DNA from 2 places in the Bradyrhizobium sp. USDA 3256 genome. Region 2 is predicted to be linked to the other one. Evidence: predicted binding sites of a transcription regulator. Region 2 holds the regulator's gene; the other holds the start of a gene.
The links. Region 2 encodes LexA, which represses DNA repair genes until DNA is damaged. Its sites were predicted from a motif close to TGTTCNNNNTGTGTTCNG; they were not measured.

Region 1: ACVWY5_RS41640 (DNA recombination protein RmuC) is a predicted target of LexA. The motif match lies at 3,012-3,029, and genes of this name have one in related genera.

The regions. Positions count from the first base shown of each region.
Region 1 is NZ_JBSSAE010000002.1:8,437,283-8,444,371, reverse strand. It holds gene dapE (succinyl-diaminopimelate desuccinylase) at 1-386, shown strand, start outside; gene truA (tRNA pseudouridine(38-40) synthase TruA) at 522-1,259, opposite strand; gene fmt (methionyl-tRNA formyltransferase) at 1,259-2,194, opposite strand; gene def (peptide deformylase) at 2,363-2,890, opposite strand; gene ACVWY5_RS41640 (DNA recombination protein RmuC) at 3,061-4,269, shown strand; gene ACVWY5_RS41635 (GIY-YIG nuclease family protein) at 4,534-4,836, shown strand; gene ACVWY5_RS41630 (AmpG family muropeptide MFS transporter) at 4,915-6,291, shown strand; gene ACVWY5_RS41625 (hypothetical protein) at 6,587-7,015, opposite strand.
Region 2 is NZ_JBSSAE010000002.1:3,472,938-3,480,026, forward strand. It holds gene ACVWY5_RS18020 (serine hydroxymethyltransferase) at 1-471, shown strand, start outside; gene ACVWY5_RS18025 (hypothetical protein) at 547-705, shown strand; gene ACVWY5_RS18030 (HAD family hydrolase) at 1,282-1,914, shown strand; gene ACVWY5_RS18035 (molybdopterin molybdotransferase MoeA) at 1,934-3,145, shown strand; gene lexA (transcriptional repressor LexA) at 3,389-4,093, shown strand; gene ACVWY5_RS18045 (hypothetical protein) at 4,350-4,778, shown strand; gene ACVWY5_RS18050 (hypothetical protein) at 4,924-5,148, shown strand; gene ACVWY5_RS18055 (ComEC/Rec2 family competence protein) at 5,145-7,089, opposite strand, start outside.

The sequences.
Region 1 (7,089 bases), 5.0 Mb from region 2:
GGGCGAAATTCAACATCCGCTACAACGACAACCACACCCAGGAGAGCCTGCGGCAGCTGGTCGATGAGCGGCTGGCGAAGGCCTGCGGCAACCGGATCCGCGCCCATATCGATTGGCAACCGTCGAACTCCAACGTGTTCGTCACCCAGCCCGGGCCGTTCACCGACCTCGCGGTCGCCGCGATCGAGGAGGTCACCGGCCGCAAGCCGGAGCTATCGACCTCCGGCGGCACCTCGGACGCGCGCTTCATCTCGAGCTATTGCCCGGTGATCGAGTTCGGCCTGGTCGGCCAGACCATGCACCAGGTCGACGAGCGCACGCCGGTGGCCGATCTGGAGAAGCTGACGCGGATATATCGAGGCGTGCTGGAGCGGTATTTCGGGTAGGCCAGCCGCCCGGCCGGACAAAAACATCGAAAACAACCCCATGCACAGTAGGGATTGGGGCTACCAGTCATCCACCCGCACCAGATACAGCGTGGTATTTCGGGTAGGCTCTACCTACGCGATCATTCACACCGCCTAGTAATCCACCCGCATCAGGTAGAGCCCGTCCGGCGGCGCCACGGGGCCGCAAGCGGCGCGGTTGCGGGCGGCGAGCGCGGAAGCGAGGTCGTCGGCGCTCCAGCGGCCCTCGCCGACCCAGACCAGCGAGCCCACCATCGAGCGCACCTGGCTGTGCAGGAACGAGCGCGCCGACGTCACGATGTTGACGGCGGCGCCGTCACGGGTGACGTCGAGCTGATCGAGCGTCTTCTCCGGTGACTTGGCCTGGCACTCGGTGTCGCGGAAGGTGGTGAAATCGTGCTTGCCGAGCAGGCGCTGCGCGGCGGCGTGCATCGCGTCGGCATCGAGCGCGCGCGGCACGCGCCAGACCCGGCCGATGTCGAGCGCGAGGTTCGCGCGCGTGTTGGTGATGCGATAGAGGTAATGCCTCCTGGTCGCCGAGAACCGCGCCTCGAAATCGTCCGGCACGATGTCAGCCGCGAGCACGCCGATCGGATTGGGCCGCAGATGCGCGTTCAGCCCGTCGCGAAAGCGGCCGGGCGGAAAATGCTTGGCGATGTCGCAATGCGCGACCTGGCCGCGCGCATGCACGCCGGCATCGGTACGCCCTGCGCCATGGACGCGCACGTCCTCGCCGCAGATCGCCTTGACTGCCGCCTCCAGCGCGCCCTGCACGGTCGGCGCGGTGTCCTGGATCTGCCAGCCGGAGAACGGCGTGCCGTCATACTCGATGGTGAGCTTGTAGCGGGGCATCAGCCGAGCCGCGCAGGCGACTTCAGCGGCGTGCCGCGCAAAAAGTCCGCTGCCTTCATCGGCGCCTTGCCGGCGCGCTGCAGGTCGAGGATCCGGATCGCGCCGTCGCCGCAGGCGATCGCGAAATTGTCGTCGAGCACATCGCCCGGCTGGCCCGAGCCTTTCGCCTGCTCGCAGCGCAGGATTTTCAGCCGTACCGGCTCGTTTTCGCCCGCGAGCTCGCACCAGGCGCCGGGAAACGGCGAGAGCCCGTGAATGTGTCGCAGCACCGCGTGCGCCGGCTGTGTCCAGTCGATCCGCGCCTCGGCCTTCTCGATCTTGGCCGCATAGGTGACGCCGTCCTCGCTCTGCTTCGTCAGCTGCAAGCCGCCGCGCTCGAGCCCGGCCATTGCGCGCACCATCAGGTCGGCACCGAGCGGCGCCAGCGCGTCGTGCAGGTCGGATGCCGTCATGCTGTCCGTGATCGGCAGCCGCTCGGCCATCGCGACGTCGCCGGTGTCGAGGCCGACATCCATCTTCATCACCATCACGCCGCTCTCAGCATCGCCCGCCATGATGGCGCGGTTGATCGGCGCGGCGCCGCGCCAGCGCGGCAGCAGCGAGGCATGCAGGTTGAAGCAGCCGAGCCTGGGCGCGTCGAGAATGGCCTGCGGCAGGATCATGCCGTAGGCAACGACGACGGCGGCATCCGCGTCATGGGCGCGAAACTCCTCGAGCGCTTCCGAGGTCTTGAGGGTCTTCGGCGTCAGCACGGGAATGCCGAGGCGGCGCGCCTCCTGCTCGACCGGCGTCGGTTGCAATTGCAGGCCGCGCCGCCCGCCCGGCTTCGGCGCGCGGGTGTAGACCGCCACGACCTCATGGCCATGGGCCACGAGTTCCAGCAGCGTCGGCACCGCGAAATCGGGCGTGCCCATGAAGATCAGGCGGAGAGGCATGCGGTCAGATTCTTCCGGGAGGATCCAATCTTCGTCATGGCCGGGCATAGCCGTCAAGGACGGCGTCGCTTTCGCTCGCCTATGCCCAACCATCCACGTCTTTGGTCTCCCAGAAGGAAGACGTGGACGCCCGGGTCAAGCCCGGGCATGACGGCGGAGTGCGCGCGCCTACTCCGCCGCGCGCTTGGCGGCCTTCTCGAATTTCTTGAACACGCGGTCGCGCTTCAGTTTCGACAGATAATCCACGAACAGCACGCCGTTGAGATGATCGATTTCGTGCTGGATGCAGGTGGCGTAGAGCCCGTCCGCATCCTCCTCATGCACCGTGCCGTCAAGATCGGTGAATCGCACGCGCACCCGCGCCGGCCGCTCGACCTCCTCGTAATATTCGGGGATCGACAGGCAGCCCTCTTCGTAAACCGACAGCTCTTCCGAACGCGCAATGATCTCCGGATTGATGAAGACGCGCGGCTTCGCCGTGGTCTCGCCGTTCTCGTCGCGCTTGGCGAGGTCCATGGTGATCAGCCGCAGCGGCTGCGCGACCTGGATCGCCGCGAGCCCGATGCCGGGCGCGTCATACATGGTCTCGAGCATGTCGTCGGCCAGCTTGCGGATCTCCGGCGTCACCTTCTCGATCGGTTTCGACACCAGCCGCAACTGCTTGTCCGGCAGGATGATGATTTCTCTTAATGCCATGGCGGCGATTTAAGCTGCTGACTTCATGGGGTCAATGCGCTCAGGAACCCGTTAGGATAACCTTAACCACGTTTCTTCACCCCGCATTAACCCGGAAAATCAGGAATGCATTTACCATAAACGTTCCCTCTTCGTTCGCGCTTAGCCGCGAATCGGCTACAAGGGCCGACATGAACGAGATTCTGCTCACGATTGGCGACCTTCCGGTCCGTGTCTCCGACGCATTGATCGGCCTTGGCGCGCTGGCGCTGATCCTGCTGTTCGCCATCACCGTGGTGATCGCGCGCGCCAGCCGGCGCGGCGCGGAACTCGCGATGGCCCAGGCCATCCGCGCCGACGAGCTGGAAGAGCGGCTCGCCGACATGCTGCGGGCCCAGAGCGAATCCTCCGGGCGGGTCGATGCCATGGCGCAGGCGCTGGCCGGCCGCCAGGCCGAGATGGCCCGCGCGGTCAACGAGCGACTCGATTCGGTGACCCACCGGGTCGGCCAGTCGATGGAGCAATCGACCCGCAACACGATGGATTCACTGCGCGTGCTGCACGAGCGACTCGGCATCATCGACCACGCGCACAAGAACCTCAACGAGCTCACCACCCAGGTGACGACGCTGCGCGACGTGCTCGCCAACAAACAATCGCGCGGCGCGTTCGGCCAGGCGCGGATGGAGGCGATCGTCCAGGACGGCATGCCGAAGGGCTCGTTCGAGTTCCAGTACACGCTGACGTCGGGTAAGCGGCCGGACTGCGTGGTGTTCCTGCCCGACCAGCGCCCGCTCTGCATCGACGCGAAATTCCCGCTCGAGGCCATGACCGCGCTGCACGATGCGCGCAGCGACGAAGAACGCAAATTCGCCAGCCAGCGGCTGCGCGCCGACGTGCTGAAGCATGTCAGCGACATCGCGGAGAAGTACCTGATCCCGGGCGAGACCCAGGACACCGCGCTGATGTTCGTGCCGTCGGAATCGGTCTATGCCGAGATCCATGACGGCTTCGACGACGTGATCCAGAAGGCCTATCGCGCCCGCGTCGTGCTGGTGTCGCCGTCGCTCCTGATGCTGGCGATCCAGGTGATGCAGCAGATCCTGAAGGACGCCCGCATCCGCGACGCCGCCGACCAGATCCGCAACGAGGTGATGCATCTCGGCGACGACCTTGGCCGCCTGCGCGATCGCGTGCTCAAGCTGCAAACCCATTTCGGCCAGGTGAACGAGGACGTCAGGCAGATCCTGATCTCCGCCGACAAGATCGAGAAACGCGCCGGCCGGATCGAGGAACTCGACTTCAGCAAGTCCGAGACCCCGATCGAGGTGCCGCGCTTCGTCAAGGGCAGCACGTCCAACCTGTTCCCCGCCCCACGCAAGCTGCAGGCGGGGGAGTGATTGTTGTTTCTAGACGTTGTCCGGCGTGCGCCACCCAATCGATGTCATCGCCCGACTTTATCCCGAAATAGCCGTGGGTGGCGGATAGGCCTCTGGGATACTGGATCGCCCGGTCAAGCCGGGCGATGACAGTCTTTTGGGGGCTGATTCTGGGAACAACTTCTCTATGACCGCACCTAGTGATGTTGCTGACCAAAGATCGCACCACATAATCAGCTGTCATCGCCCGGCTTGACCGGGCGATCCAGTATCCAGAGGCGGCAGATGGGGGCACGCAGCTATTACGTCTACATCCTCGCCAGCCATATCGGCGGCACGCTCATCGGTGTGACAAACGACCTCATTCGTCGCGTCGGCCAGCACAAGTTGAAGTTGGTCGAAGGCTTCACGGAAAAGTACGATGTCGTAAGGCTGGTCTATTTCGAGCAGTTCGATGATCCTGAGAACGCGATCCGACGCGAGAAACGGCTGAAGAAATGGCGACGCGCTTGGAAGATTTCCCTAATCGAAAAAGACAATCCGGACTGGATCGATCTTTACCCGGAAATTGCCGCAGGTGGCGGATAGGCTTCCGGGATACTGGATCGCCCGGTCAAGCCGGGCGATGACAGTCTTTTTGGGGCCGAATCTGCTACCAACTCCTCTATGACAGCACCTGAAGCGACGTCAGACGCGTCTGCAAAGCCGGAGCCAAAGCCCGCCGCCACCTCCTGGCGCGACAGCTTTGCCGTGTACCTGCAGCCGCGGGTGCTGATCGTGCTGCTGCTGGGCTTCTCCTCGGGGCTACCGCTGGCGCTGTCGGGCTCGACGCTGCAGGTGTGGATGAAGGAGGCCGGGGTCGATCTCGGCACCATCGGGTTGCTGGCGCTGATCGGCACGCCCTACACGCTGAAGTTCCTCTGGGCGCCGCTGGTCGACGCGCTGCACGTGCCGCTGTTCACGCAGATGTTCGGCCGCCGCCGCGGCTGGCTGCTGTTCTCGCAGCTGTTGCTGATCGCGGCGATCGTGGTGCTGGCGATGGCCGATCCGGCGCGATCGTCATGGTTCGCGGCCTTCGCCGCGCTGCTGGTCGCAACGGCCTCATCGACGCAGGACATCGTGGTCGATGCCTTCCGCGTCGAAAGCCTGCCCGAAAGCGAGCAGGCCGCCGGGATGGCGTCCTATGTCGCGGCCTACCGCGTCGGCATGCTGGTTTCGACCGCCGGCGCGCTGTTCATCGTCAGCGGGTTCGAGTCCGCCGGCCTCGCGCGCCCGTCGGCCTGGATGTGGGGCTATGTGGTGATGGCCGCGCTGGTCGTGATCGGTATCATCACCGCGCTTGCGGCGACTGAGCCGGCGCAATCGAAAGGCGCGGAGGCGGCGACGCATGCGCAGAACGCGGCCGAACGCGTGTTGCACGCGGCGCTCGGCGCGTTCTCCGAGTTCCTCAGCCGCAAGGACGCCTTCGCGGCGCTCGCCTTTGTGGTGCTGTTCAAGTTCACCGACGCGTTTTCGGGCACCATGACCGCGCCGTTCGTGATCGACATCGGCTTTTCCAAGGTCGATTACGCGGCGATCGTGAAAGGCGTCGGCCTTGCCGCGACCCTGATCGGCGGCTTTGCCGGCGGCTTCGTGGCGCGACGCTATTCGCTCGCGACCAGCCTCTGGATCGGCGGCGTGCTGCAGGCGATCGCCAACCTCTCGTTCTCGTGGCTGGCACATGTCGGCGTCGATCAATGGGCGCTCGCGCTTGCGATCACCGCGGAGAATTTCACCAGCGCGATCGGCACCGTGATCTTCGTCGCCTATTTGTCGGCGCTGTGCCGCAATCCGCTGCACACCGCAACCCAGTACGCGCTGCTGACGGCGCTCGCGGCGGTCGGCCGCACCTATCTGTCGTCGGGCGCGGGCTATGTGGCCAAGGCCGTCGGCTGGCAGATGTTCTTCGTGATCTGCGTGCTGGTCGCGATCCCGAGCCTGATCCTGCTCGCCTGGCTGCAGCGGCGCGGGCATTTCGATGAGCTGGGGCCGGTGCGGGTTTAGCCCAGCCGCCGTAGCCCGGATGGAGCGCAGCGCAATCCGGGAAACCTCTCGACCGGCACGACCGTCCCGGATTTCGCTTCGCTCCATCCGGGCTACGGATCGGCCGCAGGATTCCTGTCTCTCAAACCTCCCCTTGAAAAGGGGAGGTCGCTTTGCTCGCCAGAGCAAAGCGGGTCGGGATCTTGTCTCTCCACACGCAGCGTCGCGCGCGGCGGACCCCCATCCCGACCTTCCCCCTTGCAGGGGGAAGGAGAAGAAACGTCGCTGCGCTCCATCCGGGCGACAAAGCACGACCCTATTTCGCCACCACGCTCCACTTGGTGACGATGGCTTCGCTCATCTCGCCGGCGTCCTTGGCGCAGGCGATTTCGTCGACCTTCACCGAGATTTCCTTGCCGGAGAGGCTTTTGAGCTGCGCGGCCTGGGCATCGTTGGTCGGAATCAGCTGGAAGGTTTCCGGCCCGGTCTCGAGATTGCACAGACCGCTCGGCGGCGGCAGGCGGCGCGGTTCGCTGGTGATCTGGTAGGTCGCGACGCGCTTGCCGCGGTTCTTGGCATCGCGCACCTTCATCGCGCTCAGTTCGCCCGACAGCACGTCGCCGGCGTGGATCATCTTGCCGGGTTTCTGCGGCGCGTCGGCCTGCTGCGCGATGGCGCAAGGCGCGGCGAATGTTGCCGCCAGAAGCGCAAAGCTCAAGCGTACGCCGAATCGGTGTGCCGTCATTGTCAGTAGTTCCGTATCTTGATTCGTCAGAGCGTGAATGACCGTCCCCGAATCGGCATCCACCCTACCATTTT
Region 2 (7,089 bases):
GTCGTGGCCGGAACCGCGGTCACGCTGAAGAAGGCATCGACGGCCGATTTTCACGCCTATGCAAAGCTGGTCATGCGCAACGCGAAGGTCCTGGCCGAAGCGTTGATGGAACGCGGCATGACGTTGATCACCGGCGGAACCGACAATCACATGATGGTCGTGGATACGGTGGCCAGCGTCGGCCTGGACGGCGGCGCGGCCGAGAACATCCTCGACGCCGTCGGGATCACCGCAAACAAGCAGATCATTCCCGACGATCCGCGTCCGCCGCTCAAGCCGAGCGGCATTCGCCTCGGGACGCCGGCGGCGACCACGCGCGGCATGGGCGAGCCCGAAATGCGCCTCATCGCCGAACTCATTGCGGAGTCCCTCCGGTCGAAGGGAGATGCAGCGGTCGTCAAGCGATTGAGGTCGAACAGCGTCGAGATGTGCCGCGCTTTCCCCGTTCCGGGGATCGCGCCGCCCTCATAGGCGGCCGACCCGCGTTCCGTTCGTCGCGTCACTCGGCAGGTCGTGAAGGTTCCCGGGGGAAGACCGGAACGGAAATTGATGCTGTTCGTTGGACCGCATGATCTCGAAGACGGAGCGTCCAACGCCGTGACCCGGAAAACCTTGCAAGCACGCTCGGAACAGGCGCTCGTCGTCATCATTCTCAGCACCGGTGCGCTGATCGGTTACCTCGGCCTGGCACTGTCCAGGATGTGAGAGCTACGCCCGGCGGGCACCAAGCCGCCGGCAAGCATCAAGCCGCTTGGTGCCTTGAAAACTTGCGCGCGTGCCCCGACGTGGCAAGCCTCCACAGCAAAAATATAGGATGCAACGAAGAGCAAAGCTCGGACAAATCATGTCGCGAGAATGCGGACGTTTGACGCACAAGCGACAACACACTCGGCGTCGTCCCGGCGAAGGCCGGCACCCATTACCACGAATCTCAATTGTTGCGCGACGCTGGGGCCACGATCCCGTTCCTGATCAAATGCGGTGGTTATGGGTCCCGGCCCCCGTGCGCAATTGCGCACTAGGCCGGGACGACGGCGGTGGATATGGCGCGAGCTGGAGTTCTTTCTTCCTTCTGGAAGGGTAGCAAATCACGCCTTCCACTTCGCCGCGGCCTCTCGGCTCAAGCACAAGCGTCTCTGGAATACTGGATCACCCGCTTGCGCGCGGGTGATGACACCCGCGCGTGCATGGACGACGGCGCGCTTAACGCCCGTCGCACACCTGCCGCACAAATCGAGGACATTGCCGCCCGCCCGCAATTCTCGTACACGGTTTCACGCAATGACCTCGCAATTCACTCCCAACTCCGTCGACGTGCTGCTGTTCGATATCGGCCGCGTCGTGCTCGACATCAACTTTGACAAGGTGATGGCGCACTGGGCGCAGCATGCCGGCTGTGCGCCCGCCGAGCTCGCCACGCGCTTTGTCGTCGACGACAGTTTCAAGCATCACGAGATCGGCCGGATCGACGACGCGGCGTTCTTCGAAAGCCTGCGCCGGACGCTCGGCATCAACATCACGGACGCCCAGTTCCTCGAAGGCTGGAATGCGATCTTCACCGGCGAGATGCCGGGCATCGCCCCGCTGGTCGCGGCGGCCGCCAGGCAAATGCCGCTTTACGCCTTCTCCAACACCAATCCGGCCCATGTCGCGCATTTCTCGGTCACCCATGCCGAGCTGCTCAGCCATTTCCGCAACGTCTTCCTGTCGTCGAGCATCGGCTTCCGCAAACCCGACGCCGAGGCCTATGATCATGTGGTAAAAGCCATCGGCGTGCCGGCGTCGCGGATCCTGTTCTTCGACGACCTGGCCGCCAATATCGAAGGTGCGCGGGCGCGCGGCCTTCATGCTATCCACGTGACATCGACGGATGACGTGGCAAGGGCTTTGACCGCACTTGGTATTGAACATTAGGAATTGAGGAGCTCTGAGCGTGGCCCTGATGCCGGTTGCCGATGCCCTGTCCGCCGTCCTCGCCGGCGCCGAACCGCTGCCGGAGGAGATGGTCGCGCTCGATGCCGCCTACCACCGCACGCTTGCGCACGACCTCGCGGCGCTGCGCACCCAGCCGCCGCAGCCGATGTCGGCGATGGACGGCTATGCGGTGCGCGCCGCCGATGCGGCCGATCTAAAGGCCCGGCTCAAGGTGATCGGCGAAGTCGCCGCCGGCCGGCCGTTCGAGCGGACGGTCGGCGCCGGCGAGGCGGTGCGGATCTTCACCGGCGGCGTGATCCCGAGCGGCGCCGACGCCGTGATCATCCAGGAAGACACCGCCGTCGACGGCGACCACATCACGATCTCGGAGGCCGCCAGCGTCGGGCGGCACATCCGCCAGGCCGGGGTCGACTTCCGTGAGGGCGAGGTGCTGCTCGCCGGCGGCAGCCGCCTGTCCGACCGCGCGCTGTCGCTGGCGGCCGCCATGAACTATCCGGAACTGACGGTGCGCCGCCGCCCGAAGGTCGCGGTGCTGGCGACCGGCGACGAGCTGGTGATGCCGGGCTCGCAGCCCGGTCCCGGCCAGATCGTCTATTCCAACGGCTACGCGCTGCGGGCGCTGGCGCGCGCCGAAGGCGCCGAGACCGTCGACCTCGGCGTTGCCGCCGACACGGTGGAGGCGACCACGGCCGGCATCCGCCGGGCACGCGAGGCCGGCGCCGATATCCTCATCACGACAGGCGGCGCCTCGGTCGGCGACCACGATCTCGTCAAGCGGTCGCTGGAAGCCGAGGGCGTCGAGATGGCGTTCTGGCGGATTGCGATGCGGCCCGGCAAGCCGATGATGCACGGCCGGCTCGGCGCGATGCGGGTGATCGGCCTGCCCGGCAATCCGGTGTCGTCCTATGTCTGCGCCTTCCTGTTCCTGGTGCCGTTGATTCGGGCGCTGAGCGGCCGGAAAGTGATTCATCATCGCCGCGCAAGCGCCCTGCTCGGCCGCGACCTCGCCGCCAACGACCAGCGCGAGGACTATCTGCGTGCGCGTCTCGAAGCGCGCGAGGACGGCACGCTGGTCGCAACCCCGGTGACGCAGCAGGACTCGTCGCTGCTCGGGAATCTCGCTGCGGCACGGGCGCTTCTCGTGCGTCCGCCGTTTGCGGCGGCTGCCGTCAAAGGCAGCGAATGCGAAATTCTGACACTGCCCGAATAGGGTTTTCGCGCCCCGCCGATTGTGCGTTGCCCGACACGTTCACCGGAAATTAAGTGGTTGCGGAACACATATCGAACATATAGTGTCCGTTCATGATTTGTTTCGAGTACTGGTGTCTACAATCGGGAAGCCGCGTGGAAGCAGGTGCATTGAGCACATGCTCCTGAGGTCAGGCCCGGCCTGCAGGCCCCACCAGAAGAGTCTCGGAATCGAACGACGCTATCAACCGGGGGAATACTCGAGATGCTCACGCGCAAACAGTACGAACTACTGCGTTTCATCAATGAACGTTTGAAAGAGGCCGGCGTACCGCCCTCCTTCGACGAGATGAAGGATGCGCTCGACCTGCGCTCGAAGTCCGGTATCCACCGCCTGATCACTGCGCTGGAGGAGCGCGGCTTCATCCGCCGCCTGCCGAACCGCGCCCGCGCCATCGAGGTCATCAAGCTGCCCGAACTCTCGGCCGGCGCCGGCAACGGTCGCCGCGGCTTCACGCCCAGTGTCATCGAAGGCACCCTCGGCCGGCGCGCCAGCACGCCGCCGATTGCCGAGGACGACGGCAACCGTCCAGTCGCGGTCCCCGTGATGGGCCGGATCGCCGCCGGTACGCCGATCGAGGCGCTGCAGACCCGCAGCCACACCATCAGCGTGCCGCCCGACATGCTCGGCGCCGGCGAGCACTATGCGCTCGAGGTGCGCGGCGACTCGATGGTCGATGCCGGCATCCTCGACGGCGACATGGCGCTGATCCAGCGCAACGACGTCGCCAATACCGGCGACATCGTGGTGGCGCTGATCGACGAGGAGGAAGCCACCCTGAAGCGCTTCCGCCGCCGCGGCGCATCGATCGCGCTCGAGCCGGCCAACACCGCCTATGAAGTGCGCATCCTGCCGCCGAACCGGGTCCGCATCCAGGGCAAGCTGATCGGCCTTTATCGCAAATACTGAATTGCAAATACTTGCGGCGGCCGGGAACGAGCAACACGTCGGATCGTTCCTTGCATGATAGTGTAGCGTACGGCCTGCCCGATGCGCTCCGATACCTCTCGCGCAGCGTCGCGTGTTTGTGATCGGAGCGATCTCGGACCAGTCGTACAATCGCCCAGAAACGAGCAGACGCTCGTTCGCTATCGTCCACTCTGGTAGAGGCCCTAATGCCTCAAGGAGAGGCACGGGTCGCTACCTCGAAATGAGGAGCCATCCGATGTGTGACTATAGTCTGCACGCCGTGGCATCGCGCCCCGCCATTGTCGGAGAGACGCTGATCACGACGACGTTCCGCGGCACGTCGACCCGCGGCTTTGCCTCGGAGAACGATCCCACTGTCGCGGTCTGCATGCTGCCGGGCACCGAGCTCGCTTTCGCCGAGAACGTTCGCTACGACAGCCGCTGGATCTGGACCAAGACGCTGAACTATCGCGTCGGCGTGTTCAACGAAGTCGAGCCCGACGTGCCCGATCGGCATCATGACGCGGTCGAATTCCCCGACGGCAGCCATGTGCTGGTGACCCAGCTGGTCGAGGGACAGCGCGTCAGCGTGCTGCAATTGCCGGCGCTGCATCCGCCGGTCGAGCAGAAGCCGAAGGTTGTGGAGCGGCGGCCCTCCGCATTCGCAACGCTGTTTTTGGGTTGAGCGCATCGTCGCCGCGGAATGAGCTGTTCGGCGGCGAATGACCTAAGCAATTTCGGGCGACCCCGGACTCCCGCTTCCGGGGCGCAGAAGGAGATTTGCGTCGGCCGGCGCCTTGGCGCATCATCGGGCACGGAGGACGTGCGCGGTGGTCGATAAGGTCACATGGCAAAAGGCTGGACGCGTCACGGAACCGGGCCGCTACCTGTTCCGGTTCGGTTGGCTGACGGTAACGGCCGACGACCTGAAAGTCTGGGAGCAATTTCCCGAGGCTTCCTTTACTCTCGTCAAGAAGCCCGACGCCCCCGACTCCGACGAATATCATCTCGGCCTGTTCGAGCTGCCAAGCGGCCCCTCGCCAGACCACAGCTAATCATCGCCCTGCAGATCGGTCTCAGCCGGCGTCGCATCCACCGCAGGCCGCGGCGCGGCGGCGGGCGCGCGTAGCGTCGTCTCGCTCTCGCCGTCGCCGGGAACCGCCGGCGACCACGGCCGGTCGATCCCGCCGGGCTTGACTGCATCGACGGCGTAGCCGTCCCTGATCCGTCGCAGCACCAGCGCGCCGTGGCGGCGCAGCCGCTCGGCATCGATCACCGATGCCGCGCAGCCCTGCGGCGCCGGCCGCGCCGTCACGATCAGGGCTGCGCGCTCGCAGTCGTCCGCCAGCGCCTCCGGCCGGGTCGCCAGCGCGACGAAGGCGCCGCCGGGTCCCTGGGTCACGCAGCCGCCGGCATCGCAGGAGACGCCCTCGCCGAGCGACGCATCGGTGGCGGTGCGCGCGTCGGCGTCCGCCGCCAGCCACTCCTTGACCAAAAATGCATCCTTGGCGCTGTGCATCAGATGCAGCCGTCCGTCACCGCCACGCACCGCGACGTTGCGGCCGTCGCCCGACACCAGCACGTCCGGTTGCGGCACCCTGAGCGCCCAGACCGAGGCCACCAGCAGCAGCACCGCGCCCGACCAGCGCAGCGGCGTGCGCAGCAGCCCGAGCAGGATGATGCCGGCACTCGCTGCGATCAGCGGCCCGATGCCGAACGCCGCCATGCGGCCGACCGCACCCGGGAGTGCGGCGACCCATTGCGTCACCAGGATCATCCAGTCGATGCCGAGACCCATGATCGCCCAGAACAGTCCATCGAAGCCGAACGGCATGGCGACGAGCCCGAGCAGGCCGGCCGGCATCACGACCGCCGAGACGACAGGCATCGCCGCGAGGTTGGCGAGCAGCCCGTAGGGCGTCACGCGATGGAAATGGAACGCGGCATAGGGCGTCGTCGCCAGCCCCGCCACCAGCGAGGCCAGCATCAGCATCGTGAGCTCGCGCCCGCCCCACAGCGCGACCCGCGCGGTTGCCGAATGGTCGGGCGACGCCAGCAGGTTCGGTAGCCCGATCTGCACCAGCGCCACCAGCCCGAGCGTCGCGGCAAACGACATCTGGAAACTGGGATGCACCAGCGCCTCCGGCGCGATCGCGAGCACGATCAGCGCCGCCACTGCCAGCGTCCGGAAGGTGATCGCGCGTCGGTCGACGATCACGGCGAGCAGCACCACGGCGGTCATGAAGAACGACCGTTGCGTCGCGACCTCCGCGCCCGACAGCAACAGATAGAACGCCGCGGCGACCAGCGCGGCCGCCGCGGCCCATTTCTTGATCGGATGCGCCGCCGTCAGCGCCGGAAACAGCGCAAGCAGCGCGCGCACCGCGAAGAACACGACGCCGGCGACCACGGCCATGTGGTAGCCGGAGATCGACAGCACATGGCCGAGCCCCGAGATGAACATCGCATCGTTGACCGGCGTCGAGATCGCATCGCGCCGGCCGGTGAGCAATGCGGTTGCGATCGCGCGCTGGTCGCCGTCGAGCGTGGTGCGAATCCGCGCGTCGATGGCGTCGCGCAGGCCCTGCATGAAGGCGGCGTAGCGCAGCGCAAAGCCGCCGGCCGCAGGCGGCTCCCTGGTCTTGACGGCGCCCATCACGAAGCCGGAGGCGCCGATGCCCTGGAAATAGAGGTCACGGCCGAAATCATAGGAGCCCGGGCGCTGCGGCCCGAGCGGCGGCAACAGCCGCGCCTTCAACTCAACGAAGCTGCCGACATCGGGCGCGGTGCCCTTCCTCACCGAGAGCCGGACCCGATCGAGCTTCGTCATGTCGCGCGGGCTCTCCATCGAAACCACGCGCAGCACGAAACGATCGGTCTTCTCGCGGATGTCGCGCGTCTCGACGAAGCCGGTCAGCGCCACCGAGAACATCGGCCGCGCCAGTACCGTGTGAGCGACGCGCGCCGTCTTCCAGGTCGCCGTCGCAAAACCCGCG